DNA from 2 places in the Collinsella intestinalis genome. Region 1 is predicted to be linked to the other one. Evidence: predicted binding sites of a transcription regulator. Region 1 holds the regulator's gene; the other holds the start of a gene.
The links. The regulator NrdR, encoded in region 1, represses ribonucleotide reductase genes. The targets are predictions, from matches to a motif close to AAACACNATATATNGTGTTT.
Positions count from the first base shown of each region.

Region 1 (7,538 bases):
GGAAGCGTGTAATTAGAGAAGCAGGAAGTAGGCCAGGAAAGCGGCGGCGGCAACCCACATGAGCGGGCGGACCTTCTTGATGTTGCCGGTGACGGAGGCAACGATGACATAGGCGATGAAGCCGAGGCCGATACCGTTGGAAATGGAGTACGTGAACGGGATACCGATGATGATCATGAAAGTCGGGAATCCCTCAAGGATGTCGAACCAGTCGATCTCGGTGACCTCGCTCATCATGAGGAAGCCAACGTACACCAGGGCGCCGCAGGTCGCCGCAGAGCTGATGCAGCTGATCAGCGGGGAGAAGAATGCGGCAAGCAGGAACAGGATGCCCGCAGTGATGGAGGTGAGACCGGAACGGCCGCCGTCAGCGGCGCCGGAAGCGGACTCAACAAACGTGGTGATCGAAGACGCGCCGAACACGCCACCGGCTGCGGCGGCGACAGAGTCAACGATGAGGATCGGCTTGATGTCCTCGACCTTGCCCTCGTCGGAAAGGAAGTCACCCTGCTTGGCGACGGCCATCGCGGTGCCCATGGTGTCGAAGAAGTCGCTCATCATGAGAGAGAAGGCGAAGAGCAGGAGCGCGGGAGTGGTGAGGGCCTTGACGACGCCCATGACGCCATCGGCGTCAGCCATGAACGGTGCGCCGAACGTGGAGAAGTCGAGCGGAGCTACGATGCTGGACGGAGCGGCGGTAACACCCAGCGGAATGCCCAGAATGGATGCGATGACGATGCCCCAGAGCAGCGCGCCCTTGACGTTCATCGAGGAAAGGATGACCGTGGCCACAATGGAGATGAGGCCAACGAGGAAGACGGGGTCGGTAACGCTACCCAGGGAAACCATGGTGGCTTCGTTGGCGACGATAATGCCGCCGTCCTTGAGGCCGATCATGGCGATGAAAAGGCCGAGACCGATGGAGATGCCATGACGGAGCGACACGGGAATGGCGTCCATGATGGCCTCGCGAAGGCCGCAAAGAACGAGCAGAAGAATGGCGATGCCTTCAACGAAGATGATGGCCATGGCGGTCTGCCAACCGAGCCCCATCGCGCCGCAAAGCGTGTAGGCGACGATGGAGTTGATGCCCATACCGGAAGCGCAGGCCAGAGGACGATTCGAGATGAAGCCCATCGCGATCGTCATGATGCCGGCGCCAATGCAGGTGGCAGTGACCGCAGCGGTCATGGGAACGCCGCCTGCAGACAGGATAAGCGGGTTGACGACGATGATGTAAGCCATCGCCAGGAACGTTGTCAGGCCGGCGCGAAGCTCGGTCGCGATGTTCGAGTTGCGCTCCCCCAACTTGAAGAACTGGTCCATGTGGTTATCCCCCTATGCTCAAGGACCGACTGACTTATTTCGAACCACTCGAACCGAAACCGCCGCAACCGCGGTCAGTCTCGTCGAGTTCGTCGACTTCTACGAGGTGCACGACGGGCACCTGCTGGATGACGAGCTGAGCGATACGCTCGCCTCGCTCGATGTGGATAGCCTTTCCGGAGTCGAGATTCACCGCGATCACCTTGAGCTCGCCACGATAGTGGGCGTCGATGAGACCGGGCGTGTTGGCGATGGAGAGCCCCTGCTTTAGGGCCATGCCGCTGCGCGGCTGCACAAAGCCCGCGTAGCCATCGGGAATTGCAATCGCAAGACCCGTTGGGATGAGGACGCGCTGATAGGGTTCGATGACGACGTCCGCATTGGCACGCAGGTCGAGGCCTGCATCCCCCTCGTATGCATATGAGGGGAGTTCGACGCTCGGATCGAGACGCTTAATGGAAACGGAAAGCTCGGACATGGTTACCTCAACTTATCAAGCTCGGAAATAAACTCATCGACATCGCGGAAATCGCGATAGACGGATGCGAAGCGGATGTAAGCGACCTTATCGATGCGTTCTAGCCTCTTTAGGACCATGTCGCCGATGTCGTGCGATCGGATGGCAGTCAGCGTTCCGCCTCGAAGCTCGCGCTCGATATCATCGATGAGCGCGTTGAGTTCGGACAGGTCGATGTCTCGTTTCGAGGTGGCGCGCATCAGTCCGACGAGTAACTTATTGCGGTCAAAGGGCTGGACGGACCCATCGCTTTTTATAACTTCGATGGGATCCTCGCATCGCTCGAACGTGGTGAAACGATATCCACAAGAACGGCACTCACGCCGGCGCTTGATGGCATTGGTTGTATCCTGCGCTCGAGAATCAATGACGCGCGTGTCATCATGTCCACAGCTTGGACAACGCATATCGCTATCCCCCTCCCATTGAGACAACCTATTTAGAATACCATGCGATGAGGGGGTGTAGCACAATTTAGTTCCGCTGGAAACCTATTACCTTGCAGCGGTGGGAACGGAAAGCTCCATACCAGGAACCAGCAGGCCCGAATCGAGGTCGTTGACCATCTTGATGGCATCGACTGTCTCAGTAATGGAGAGGCCGTCGATAGGGTTCTTTTCGGCGATGTTCCACAGCGTGTCGCCGGTGGTGACCTCGACGATTTTGGTGGGGGCGTTCAGAAGCGCGTTAAGCTTGGAATCCGAGGAAGCGGACCCCATGAATATAGTGCCTGCAACGCAGACAGATACCGCAAGCGCAGCGAGGGTGAATACAAGTTTATCGTTCATCTTGGCGCCCTCGAGCACCGTGCGACTGGGATATGCAATCGGGGCGAATAGCTGCGGGCGCGAAGGTGCGACCGCCTTTTGAGCAGCAGACCCGTCGATAACGGTGAAACGATGCTCCTCAGCAGGGGCGAGGGCGAGATTTCCAACAACGCGGATCTGACTCTTCATGGCGTGCTCCTTTCGGCTCTGTTCTCTGCATATAGATATAAATGGCCGTTCGGACAAAACTCGTTCTCTTAGAACGGGTGTTCGTGTATTATTATCTTCGAACAGTTGTTCCTGTCAAGAAATATTCGAACAAGTGTTTGATGAGAAGGGATCTGCCGTGAGCCGTAAAATCACCAAGCGCCAGCAACAGATTTACGATTTCATCCGCTCCTATCAAAAGGAAAAGGGCTATCCCCCGAGCGTTCGCGAGATGGCGGCCGCCGTCGGGCTCTCTTCTCCATCCACTGTCCATGCTCACCTCAGCGCGCTCGAAGAGCACGGCTTGATTCGCCGTGACGCGACGAAGCCGCGCGCGCTCGAGGTGTTCAATTCCGACGGATCGTCGTACAAGCCGGAAGAATCCACCGCCTCGTCTGCCCGTGGCACGGTCAAATTGCCCCTCGTCGGTCGTGTCGCTGCTGGCATGCCCATTCTCGCAGAGCAGAATATCGAGGATTCGTTTACTGTTCCCACGGAGATCGCAACGGATTCAAGCTCGTTTGTCCTGGAGGTGCACGGGGATTCCATGATCAATGCTGGCATCTTCAACGGCGATTACATCATCGTGCGCGAGCAGAAAAGCGCCATGAACGGCGAGATTGTCGTCGCCATGATCGATGGGTCGGCAACGGTTAAAACGTTCTATAAGGAGCGCGGCCGCGTTCGACTCCAACCCGAGAATGACGCCATGGAACCCATCTACGCCGACAACCCGACGATACTCGGCAAGGTTGTCGCCCTGATGCGTCGCTTTTAAATAATTGGATCGAAAATTCGGAATCGGAGTGAGCCCCTCGGCTCACTCCGTGACGTATGGTTTGACGCGCGCGGCAATATGGCGCGGCACCTTGCAAACGAGCCTGATCCGATCCTCGAGGTACTCCTCGATAAGAATGTTGCCCTGAGTCCTTATGGAGGAGAGCAGCAGGCCTTCCCGATAGGGAATCTCGCAAGATATCGGTGCATCACATGCCGACGCTTCATGGATTATCCGATTCAGCAGCTCCTCTTTCCCCTCTCCGGTAACGGCGGAAAAGAATACGGCCCTGGGCTCTCGGCGCCTCAGCGATTCAACTACAGAGGGATCCAGGCGATCGATCTTGTTATATACAGTGACGGCCGGCTGCTCGGCCGCCCCAACTTCATCGAGAACGTGCTCTACGGCATCGACATGCCGCGGATAATCAGTATCGGAGATATCGACCACCCGCAGGATGAGATCGGCGTCCCTAACTTCCGATAACGTTGATTTGAAAGCCTCGACCAAGCCGTGCGGTAGCTTCTGGATGAAACCGACGGTGTCGGTAATGGTCACGTTTCTGCCACCGGGAAGACTGAGTGAGCGGGTCGTCGGATCGAGCGTGGCGAAAAGCTTGTCCTGCGCAAGCACAGAGGGGCCGCAGAGCTGATTGAGCAGCGAGGACTTCCCGGCATTCGTATAGCCTGCGAGCGCGATGCGAAACGTCTGCGAGTCATTGCGCTTCTTCGATTGAACGTCACGACGTTTCTCGACCTCTCGCAGTTCACGCCTCAGTTGGGCGATACGATTGCGAATCATGCGTCGGTCGATTTCCAGCTGGCTCTCACCCTGACCGAACCTGCTGCCGATGCCGCCGCGCGTCTGCTCTTTAGCAAGATGGCTCCACATGCCCCGCAGTCGTGGCAAAAGATATTGCAATTGTGCGAGCTGGACTTGCAGGCGGCCTTCGCGTGTTCGAGCGTGCAAGCCGAAGATATCGAGAATAAGGGCGGTACGGTCGATGACCTTCGTCGGTTCACCGAGTGCGCGTTCAAGATAGGACTGCTGAGAGGGACTCAGGTCATCATCGAAAATCACCACATCGGCATCGAGTCTTTGCACGAAGCCTTTGAGTTCTTCAACTTTGCCCGACCCGATATAGGATTTCGGTACGGGTCGGTCGAGTCGTTGCGTCAGTCGGGCTACGGTGCCAGCGCCCGCCGTGTCGGCGAGCCGCTCGAGTTCGTCGAGCGAGCGCTCGATAGGCCAACCGTCGCTTCTCCAGTCAACGCCGACGAGGATAGCGCGCTCTGGTGTCGGAGCAGTGTCCACGAGTTCGAAACGACTCATCCTTTCAGCACCTCGTGCTCAATAAGATCGAGGGCGTCTTCGACTCCCATCCTATCGAGATCGATCCAACGTGTTCGTTCGTCGCGTTTACACCAGCTGATCTGGCGCTTTGCATAGCGGCGGGAGCGCTGTTTGATCAGGTCGACTGCATCGGAAAGAGTGCATTCGCCATCGAGGTATGAAATGATCTCTTTGTATCCGATTGCCTGCATGGACGTGAGCGCGTCACGTGCGCCGCAATCAAGCAGTCCCTTGACCTCTTCAAGGAGGCCCTCGCCCATCATAACGTCGACGCGTCGATCGATCCGCTCGTACAAACGGGCGCGGTCCATGGTGAGCGCAAAGGTTGCGTGCTCGTAAAACGGATTGTGCTGTGAAAACCCAGCTGCCTGATCGGCGTAGGAAACACCCTCATCGCACATTTCAAGCGCGCGAACGACACGTTTAACGTTATTGGGATGAATAATCTCCGCGCTTCGGGGATCGCGTTTCTCGAGCATAGCGTGAATTCCGAGGGGTCCGAGATCCTCGGCGAGCTTGTTGTAGCGCTCGCGACGCTCATCGTCGACCTCCCCCTTGGGGAAGTGCATGTCATCGAGCGCAGCGCGCAAATACAACCCGGTGCCGCCGCAAAATATGGGCGTTTTGCCTTCGCCTCGCAGCCGTTCGACCTCACCACGTGCGTCAACCTGGAACTGCGCGGCGGAATACGGTTGAAATACGTCCACTAAGTCAACGAGACGCAGCGGAACGGGGCGCTCGTCGACGGGCGTTTTGGCCGTTCCGATATCCATACCACGATAAACCTGCATGGCATCGGCGGAAAGCACCTCACTCCCCCATCGTATGGCGAGCATATCGGCGAGGGAGCTCTTTCCAACAGCAGTGGGTCCCGTTATCGCTACGATTGGAGTCATCGAGCATCGCCTACGGACGCACCCGACAAATACCATGTGCGTGCCGTATCGACGTGGACGTCGATGACCTTGCCGATGAGCGTCGTGGGGTCCACGCCCGCGGGCACAGGGCAGTGCACGGTTTGGTTCCAAGGGCTCTTGCCCTGCAAAACGTTGGGGTCCTTCTTGGACGTGCCTTCGATGAGCATGGGGACGGTGGTGTCCAGTGAGCCTTGGTTGAAGTCGAAGGCGGTCTGCTCGACATGCTTTACGAGGCGATCGAAGCGCTCTTGAATAACCGAACGAGGAGTGGGGTCGACGATTTTCGCAGCAGGCGTTCCCTCACGCTTGGAGTAGATGAACGTGAACGCCTGAGCGAATTTCGCTTCATCGACGAGGGAGACGGTCTGCTCGAAATCCTCTTCCGTCTCACCGGGGAAACCGACGATGATATCCGTGGTGAGGGCGATATTGGGAATGCGATCGCGGACACGCTGCACCAGGTCAAGATATTGTTCGCGTGTGTACTTGCGATTCATGAGTTTCAAGATGCGTGAAGAACCGGACTGAACGGCCAGGTGAAGTTGCGGCATGACAGCGGGAACTTCGGCCATGGCATCAATCGTCTCGGGAAGGAGATCCTTCGGATGAGACGAGGTAAAGTAGATGCGCTCGATTCCGGTGTCGCCCACGCGGCGGAGCAGCTCGGCAAAACGTGGGTCGTGATCGTGGTCGCGCCCATAGGAGTTGACGTTCTGGCCAAGAAGCGTGATGGATCGAACGCCTTGGCGGACAAGCCCGGTCACCTCATCGACGATTTCGTCCATGGGACGGCTCTTCTCGCGTCCGCGAACGTATGGAACGATGCAATAGCTGCAGAAATTATTGCAGCCGGTCATGATCGGAACCCATGCGTGAAAAGCGGTCTCACGATGCCAAGGCATATCGGTGGCAGCGCCGGTGTCGATCTCCTCGACACGGACATGATGGTCGCCGTCTGCGAAGGCATCGGCCAGGAGATCGGCGACATGGGCGATTGAGTGAGTTCCGAAAATGACGTCGACGTTATCGAGATTGGTGAGCAGGCCCTCACCATCACGCTGGGCGATGCAGCCGCCTACGGCGATGACGCGCTTGCCGGAAGGCGATGCAGGAAGGCTTTTGCAAGAGGAGCACTGACCGTACAGGCGGGTATCCGCAGCCTCGCGCACACAGCATGTCATGAAGATGACGATATCGGCATCTGCGGGACTTGAAGCAACCAAGCAGCCGCAGGAATCCAACAAGCCGCTTACGCGTTCGGAATCGTGCAAATTCATCTGGCATCCGAACGTGCGGATGAAATAGGTCTTTCCAGAAAGGATAGAAAGGTTGGACATGTTAGCAAACCTGCTTAAAATCGTCGGGAAAATCGGGGATATCGGCGGAGTTGTACGAGATATGGTGCACATACACGGACAGACGTATGGCTGTACGAGATTCACCGTTTATAAGGATGTCCGAGAAGACCGGAGCGCAAGAGATGTCGAACCCGGTGGGGATCAGAAACCCGCGGGCGATTGCCATCGCCTTGATGGCTTGGTTGACGGCGCCGGCGCCGACGCACTGCATGTTGACGGGGACGCCATCTTTGACCATGCCGGCTATAGCGCCTGCCACCGAGGCGGGCGATGATTTACTCGAGACCTTGAGGAACTCCATGTACATTTCTCCAG
Region 1 covers NZ_CABWIC010000007.1:459,488-467,025, forward strand. Annotated here, with positions in the region: gene AOBCEHNH_RS03380 (NCS2 family permease) at 13-1,326, opposite strand; gene dut (dUTP diphosphatase) at 1,361-1,804, opposite strand; gene nrdR (transcriptional regulator NrdR) at 1,807-2,250, opposite strand; gene AOBCEHNH_RS03395 (LysM peptidoglycan-binding domain-containing protein) at 2,338-2,799, opposite strand; gene lexA (transcriptional repressor LexA) at 2,957-3,595, shown strand; gene hflX (GTPase HflX) at 3,638-4,927, opposite strand; gene miaA (tRNA (adenosine(37)-N6)-dimethylallyltransferase MiaA) at 4,924-5,844, opposite strand; gene miaB (tRNA (N6-isopentenyl adenosine(37)-C2)-methylthiotransferase MiaB) at 5,841-7,202, opposite strand; gene AOBCEHNH_RS03420 (stage V sporulation protein S) at 7,204-7,524, opposite strand.

Region 2 (7,538 bases), on a different contig from region 1:
CTCCTCCCCCTTCGCGGAGGGCACGAGCCAACCCGCCACCGAGTCCATGGCCATCGCCCTTGAGGCCCTCGGCTACAAGACCGGTCTGGACATCGAGAAGCTCGAGGCAGTGGCCGCGCACTTCCTGCCCATCCGCAACCGCTTTTTGGACGAGGGCGGCCTGAACCCCAAGGTCATGGCCGTCGAGCCCAAGGCGCTGCTGTACAAGGTCCCCGGCGGCATGCTCTCCAACCTGCTCGCCAACCTGAAGGACATGCATGTGGAGGACAAGTACGCCGAGGTCCTGGCCGAGGTCCCGCGCGTCCGCGCCGACCTGGGCTACCCGCCGCTCGTAACCCCGCTGTCCCAGATGGTGGGCTCCCAGGCCCTCATGAACGTCATCTCCGGCGAGCGCTACAAAGTCGTCCCCGCCGAGATCAAGGACTACGTGCGCGGCCAGTACGGCCGTCCGCCCGTGACCATCTCCGAGAAGATCCGCCGCCAGATCATCGGCGACGACGAGGTCATCACCTGCCGTCCGGCCGACCTGATCGAACCCGCGATGCCGCGCCTGCGCGAGGAGATCTCGCAATACGCCCGCTCGGAGGAGGACGTGCTGTCCTATGCCCTGTTCCCCGAGCAGGCACGCGACTTCCTGGGTCGCCGCGAGGATCCGTTCTACGACGTCCCCGTCCAAGAGGTCAACGTCTCCATCGACGTGGCGTAAAGACCGCGCAACATAGCGTTTCCCTACGGCGGGCGCCCGCATCTCCTTCGCGGGCGCCCGCATTTTCATGCTCGACCTCCTTGCCCGGTCGAACAACGGCTTGCCCGCGCGTCCCGAACGCACCGTGGCCCGCGACGGCAACGTCGCGGGCCACGGACCACGTTCTATGAAGCGGGTAGGGTCTACGCCGGACGGATGCAGACATCCACGGCGTCATAGGTGTCCACGATGCCCCCATCGTGCGAAACGAGTGCGTGGCCATACCCATCGACGCCCAAGAACAGCCCACAGACCAACTCCTCGCCCTCGATGGTGATGACGCGGACCCGCGTGCCGATAAACGCCAACGAGGCGTTATATGCGGCAAGCAGCGGCGCCAGAGGGCCTTCGGCTCCGCCACGCACGGGATCTTTGATCCAACGATCGACCTCGGCGCTCGACGTCTGCTGCGCGGAGCTATCCGGGCTCGGGTATTTGCGATTCCAACGGTCGGCCGCCGACCAGCCCTCCACGAACTTGAGGATGCCGTCTCGAATGGCATCGGCAAGGACGTCCAAATCGGGACAGGAGGCCCCGGGGGCGAGGGCGTCGCGCAGTCCCGTCGCCGGCAGCGGAGCCAAGGCGCCGTCACTCGCAGGGAGCTCGAGGGTCTCGATGTTCACACCGATGCCGCACACGGCGAACGCGCCCTCGTCGGACATGGCGAGCTCCGTGAGCACGCCCGCGAGCTTGCGGCCACCCACGACGATGTCGTTGGGCCACTTGAGACGCGCGCCCGGGCAACCCGCCTCACGCAAAGCGCCCATGGCGCCCATCGCACAGGCAACGGGCAAAGCGGGCAACGCGGTGGCGGACACATCGGGCCTGAGAAGAACCGAGAGATACAGGCCTCCGGCGGGAGACGCCCACACATGGGTGCGCTGACCACGGCCGGCAGTCTGAACGCGTGCACGAAGGGCGGCGCCATGCGGCGCGCCCTCACGGCCGCGTCTCTTCATTTCGGCATTGGTCGAACCGATCTCATCGACCACCTCGATGAGCGGCAGATTCTCCCCCATCTCGATCCCCTCTTCCGCTGGAGGCCCCTCGCATATGCGAATAAGGCGGCGCGGGCGGGTACTCCCGCCAACGCGCCGCCTCAGCAGATTCAGCGGGTAAAACACCCTACCTGTCTAGCATACGGAAAAATCTTGCCTCGAGCTCTGGGTTTTCGACGAACGCACCCCTACGGGCGAGAGTGGCGGTTTTTGTGCCCGGTTTTTGGACACCGCGCATGGTCATGCACATATGCTCGGCCTCCATGTACACGATGGCACCCTTGCAGTCGAGCTCGGCCATGAGCGCATCGGCGACCTGCGCGGTCAGCTGCTCCTGCAGCTGCAGACGACGGGCAAAGACCTCGACCGTGCGGGCAAGCTTGGAAAGTCCCGCAACGCGACCGTTGGGAATGTAGCCGATGGCCGCCTTGCCGTAGAACGGCAGCATATGGTGCTCGCACAGCGAGTAGAAGGTGATGTCGCGCTCGATGACGAGGTCGTCGCCGGAGACGGCGAAGGTCTTGGACAGATGCTCGGAAGCGCTTCGGTCCATGCCGTCGCAAAGCTCGGAATACATGCGCGCAACGCGGTCGGGTGTCTCGACAAGCCCCTCGCGCGTGGGGTCCTCGCCGATACCCTCGAGCAGCAGGCGAACCGCCTCGCGCACCTTGTCCTGATCGACCATCTCTACCAGCTTTCCTCGCACCACGGGGTGCCTCGCGACTCAATCTGCAAGATATGGTACCACGCGTCGACAACCGCGCTTAATCCATCGCGTGCGTGGCGTAAACGCGCTCATCCCCCCATAGGCGCACGGCGTCCGCAGGGGCAATCCCCGCCGCAACGGCCTCGAGCGTCTCGGGCATGTCGATGAGGCGTTGATTCGAAGATCCCCGGAAACGAAGCGTGATGTCATGCAGGTCCTGCACGAAGGGGCCATCCACCAAAACATCCACGCACCTCAAGATGCGATCGGTGAACTCAGTGTGATGGCGGCCACCGTCCACGAGCTCCACATCCCAGGTATCCCCCGTGAAGCACCATATGGTCTTGCCACTCTCGCGCGGAAACTCATCACGCACGCGCTCGACGAAGGCGACGAGTCCTTCCTGATTATCCGGCTCCATGGGTTCGCCGCCCAAAATGGTCAGGCCGTCGACATACGCCGGGCGCAGGCTCTCGATGATCTCGTCGGCCACCTCGGCCGTGAACGGCTTGCCCGCGGCGAAGTTCCACGCCACCTCGTTGAAGCAGTTCTTACACCCCCGGCGGCATCCGGACACGAACAGCGTCGTACGAACCCCCTCGCCGTTGGCGATATCGAAATGCTTGATCTCAGCGTAGTTCATGAGCCCGATTCCTCCTCAAGAGCCCTCATGCGTCAGCCCGAGGCCCTAGCAGCACAGCCCCACATAACCATAGCAACTGCAGGGCAAGAGCAGGGGCTGTCCGGGCGCATACCATCCGTCGCGAGTTCCGCACGAACAGAAGGCCCGGTGGGGCCTTCGTCGTGAGCAGGGCTGCCCGAGCAGCGGATGGTATGCGCCCGGACAGCCCGCCAGGATCGCCCCCTACAGATGCAGCACGCGATCGCGAATCTCCTCGGTACGGCCCTGATTCCAGAACTGCGTACCGATATAGCCGCACGTACGGCGGGCGACGTTCAGCGTCTCCTGGTTGCGGTTGCCGCAATGCGGGCACTCCCACACCAACTTGCCGTCGTCCTCCACGATCTTAATCTCACCGTCGAAGCCGCACTCCTGGCAGTAATCGCTCTTGGTGTTCAGCTCCGCGTACATGATGTTGTCGTAGATGTACTGCATGACGCGGATGACGGCCTTGAGGTTGTCCTGCATGTTGGGCACCTCGACGTAGGAGATGGCGCCGCCCGGGGACAGGCGCTGGAACTGGCTCTCGAACTTGAGCTTGTCGAACGCGTCGATCTCCTCGGACACATGGACGTGGTAGCTGTTGGTGATGTAGCCCTTATCCGTCACGCCGGGGATGATGCCGAAGCGGCGCTGCAGGCACTTGGAGAACTTGTAGGTGGTGGACTCGAGCGGGGTACCGTAGATGGAGTAGTCGATATCCTCGGCGGCCTTCCACTCGTTGCACTTGTCGTTCATGCGCTGCATGACCGCCATGGCGAACGGCGTGCCATGCTCGTCGGTGTGGCTCGCGCCCGTCATGTACTTCACACACTCATACAGGCCGGCATAACCCAGGCTGATGGTGGAATACCCGCCAAAGAGCAGCTTGTCGATCTTCTCGCCCTTATCCAGGCGTGCCAGGGCGCCATACTGCCACAGGATCGGGGCGGCGTCGGACAGGGTGCCCAGCAGGCGCTCGTGGCGGCAACGCAGGGCGCGATGGCACAGCTCCAGGCGCTCATCGAAGATCTCCCAGAACTTGTCCATGTCGCGCTGGGAGGAGAGAGCCACATCAGGCAGGTTGATGGTCACAACGCCCTGATTGAAACGACCATAGTACTTGGGTTTGCCGGGCTCGTAATTCTTGGCGCGGGCAACATTGTCATAGCCGTTACCCGTGCGATCGGGCGTGAGGAAGCTGCGGCAGCCCATGCAGGTGTAGCAATCGCCGTTGCCCTCGGTCTCGCCCTTGGAGAGCTTGAACTCGCGCATCTTCTTCTCGGAGATGTAATCGGGCACCATGCGCTTGGCGGTGCACTTGGCCGCGAGCTGGGTCAGGTAAAAGTACTCGGAGCCCTCGTAGACGTTATCCTCCTCGAGGACGTAGATGAGCTTGGGGAACGCGGGGGTGATCCACACGCCCGCCTCGTTCTTCACGCCCTCGTAGCGCTGGCGCAGGGTCTCCTCGATGATCATGGCAAGATCGCGCTTCTCGGCCTCGCTGCGGGCCTCATTGAGGTACATGAACACCGTCACGAAGGGAGCCTGGCCGTTGGTGGTCATGAGGGTGACGACCTGGTACTGGATGGTCTGAACGCCACGGCGAATCTCGTCGCGCAGGCGGGTCTCCACGACCTCGGAGACCTTCTCCTCAGGCGCCTCGACCCCGAGCTCCTTGAGCTCGGCATCGACCTGGCGGCGGATCTTTTGACGGCTCACCTCGACGAACGGGGCGAGATGCGTGAGCGAGATGGATTGGCCGCCGTACTGGCACGAAGCGACCTGGGCGATGATCTGCGTGGCGATGTTGCAGGCGGTGGAGAAGCTGTGCGGGCGCTCGATGAGCGTGCCGGAGATGACCGTGCCGTTCTGCAGCATGTCCTCGAGATTCACGAGGTCGCAGTTGTGCATGTGCTGGGCGAAATAGTCGGAATCATGGAAATGGATGATGCCCTCGTTGTGGGCCTCGACGATCTCGGCGGGCAGGAGCACGCGCTGCGTGAGGTCCTTGGAGACCTCACCGGCCATATAGTCGCGCTGCACGGAGTTGACCGTGGGGTTCTTATTGGAGTTCTCCTGCTTGACCTCTTCGTTGTTGCACTCGATAAGGGACAAGATCTTATCGTCCGTGGTGTTCTTCTGGCGCTTGAGGCCCTGGACGTAGCGATAGATGATGTAGCGGCGAGCGACCTCAAAGCGGTCGAGGGCCATGATCTCATCCTCGACCATGTCCTGGATCTCCTCGACGGAGACGGTGTGGCCGGCGGACTCGCAGCGATCGGCGACGTTCTGCGCGGCGTAGACCACCTGGCGATCGGTGAGGCGCTCGGCCTCCTTGACCTCGCTGTTGGCGCCCTTGATGGCGTCGATGATCTTCTGGATGTCGAAGTTGACCTCAGAACCGCTGCGCTTGATGATCTTCATGGCGTTCCTCCGCGAATCGCTCTACTAACCCGTACATGCCACAATGATGGGAAAACCTCGGCTCCACACGATATGACAGCGCGCGGACAAACCGAGGCCATAAGTTGCCTGGGACAGTATGATAGGCCATTTTTGCATCAATATCTGGTATCACTTTTTTAGACCAACACTATATATTGTGTTTCAGCAGGTCAGAGATAATGTGCTGACTTCTTCCCGCATTCAAATCTGCGAACCTGCGGGACGCCGAAAACAAGACGTAGGCGCCCAACCTGCGCGGATGCAAAAACAGCGACGCAAAAGGCCGGCGGGGTGTCCATAACTTCTCCGCTTGACACGGGACGATCGCCTCGAGGCATGCTGGGCGAATCATGATCGGCCTACATGTTGTGCGCAGCGCGCAACCAAGCTCCCCCACGAATAACGGAGCCAGAGGTCCGGTCGCGAAGAGGTCGCATGGATTCGCCAAAAGAAAACGGACGCCCCGAAGGACGCCCGTTTACAATGCTATGGAGGCGAAGCCCGGATTCGAACCGGGGGTAAAGGCTTTGCAGGCCTCTGCCTTACCACTTGGCCACTTCGCCGTATATGCAAAGGGCCGATTGAAATCGGCCCCGGCACATTCAATGGAGCGGACAACGGGGCTCGAACCCGCGACCCCAACCTTGGCAAGGTTGTGCTCTACCAACTGAGCCATGTCCGCATGTGGTGGGCGATACAAGATTTGAACTTGTGACCCCTTCCGTGTCAGGGAAGTGCTCTCCCCCTGAGCTAATCGCCCGTCTCAGGTGTGCGCCTCAGCGCGGGATTAACTATAGCCGAGCGGAATTTCAGATGCAACAACATTTTTCAAAATTTTTGAAATCGTTTGGTTTTCCCTGGTAGAACGCGAGAACCGACCAATTTCCCGCACCTTTGCAGAGCGCATCGCATCATATTGCCGTATGCGGAGCCCACATCCGACCGTCCACAAACGGCCCTCCCCCTCCGACGAAAGCCTCTCCGAAAACCAGTTTCCATTATTTTCAAATGAGGCCTTGCGCTTGAACGGGCGATTGCGTATAGTACTTCTTCGCAAGCGGACATGGCTCAGTTGGTAGAGCACAACCTTGCCAAGGTTGGGGTCGCGGGTTCGAGCCCCGTTGTCCGCTCCATTGCATTTGAGGAGCCGGTTGTTTCAATCGGCTCTTTTCATATCACGGCGGCTTGGCCAAGTGGTAAGGCAGAGGCCTGCAAAGCCTTTACCCCCGGTTCGAATCCGGGAGCCGCCTCCATCGCAGCATCAACGGGCGTCCCATGGGGCGCCCGTTTTGCATAGGGCGGCTCTTTGCCCCTATCCCACCAGCTTGATCAGACGGACCTGCGTACCCGGAGCATCCGCACGGCGTCGAACCTCCACGCTGTCCACGAGCATGCGCATGAGCTTGATGCCGCGACCGCGTTCGAGGCTCTCGGCGGGCTCCTCCCCGTCTGCGATCTCATAGCCGCAACCGCAGTCTCGCACCTCGATGATCACGCGATCGGGATATGCATAGACGCTCATGGAACCGCCCTCGCCGCCGCAGGCATGGTCGTACGCGTTGGAAAGCGCCTCCCCCGCCGCAAGCGCCACATCGAAGCACTCCTCACGCGTGAGCGGAAGCGTGCCCAAAAGCTCCGCCACGCGATGGCGGTATTCGGCAAGGTGCTCGACACCCCGCTGGATGGTGAAGCTCTTGCTCCACAGCGGCGGTACATCGGGTGCTATGACCGGGATTGCGGGGCGCTCGACGGTCGATACATGCAGGATGTCGATCAGGCGCGCGATCTGCAAAAAACGCGCGACATCGGGAGATGCGTTCACGAGCGACAGGAGCCCCTCGCGCCCGTAGAGGGCGCGGGCGCGCGACAGCAAGAAGGCGAGGCCCGTCGAATCGATGAACGTCACGTTCTGGCAGTTCACCAAGATGCGACGCACGCCGCTGTCGATCAGGGCGTCGACCTGCTCGCGCAGGCGCGGCA
Region 2 covers NZ_CABWIC010000003.1:50,442-57,979, reverse strand. Annotated here, with positions in the region: gene AOBCEHNH_RS00970 (oxaloacetate decarboxylase subunit alpha) at 1-706, shown strand, start outside; gene AOBCEHNH_RS00965 (biotin--[acetyl-CoA-carboxylase] ligase) at 889-1,764, opposite strand; gene folE (GTP cyclohydrolase I FolE) at 1,871-2,428, opposite strand; gene nrdG (anaerobic ribonucleoside-triphosphate reductase activating protein) at 2,508-3,092, opposite strand; gene nrdD (anaerobic ribonucleoside-triphosphate reductase) at 3,315-5,537, opposite strand; tRNA gene AOBCEHNH_RS00945 (tRNA-Cys) at 6,048-6,121, opposite strand; tRNA gene AOBCEHNH_RS00940 (tRNA-Gly) at 6,165-6,240, opposite strand; tRNA gene AOBCEHNH_RS00935 (tRNA-Val) at 6,244-6,318, opposite strand; tRNA gene AOBCEHNH_RS00930 (tRNA-Gly) at 6,616-6,691, shown strand; tRNA gene AOBCEHNH_RS00925 (tRNA-Cys) at 6,738-6,811, shown strand; gene AOBCEHNH_RS00920 (anti-sigma factor antagonist) at 6,871-7,538, opposite strand, start outside.
Region 2: a site for NrdR is predicted at 5,702-5,721, ahead of nrdD (anaerobic ribonucleoside-triphosphate reductase). Genes of this name have one in related genera too.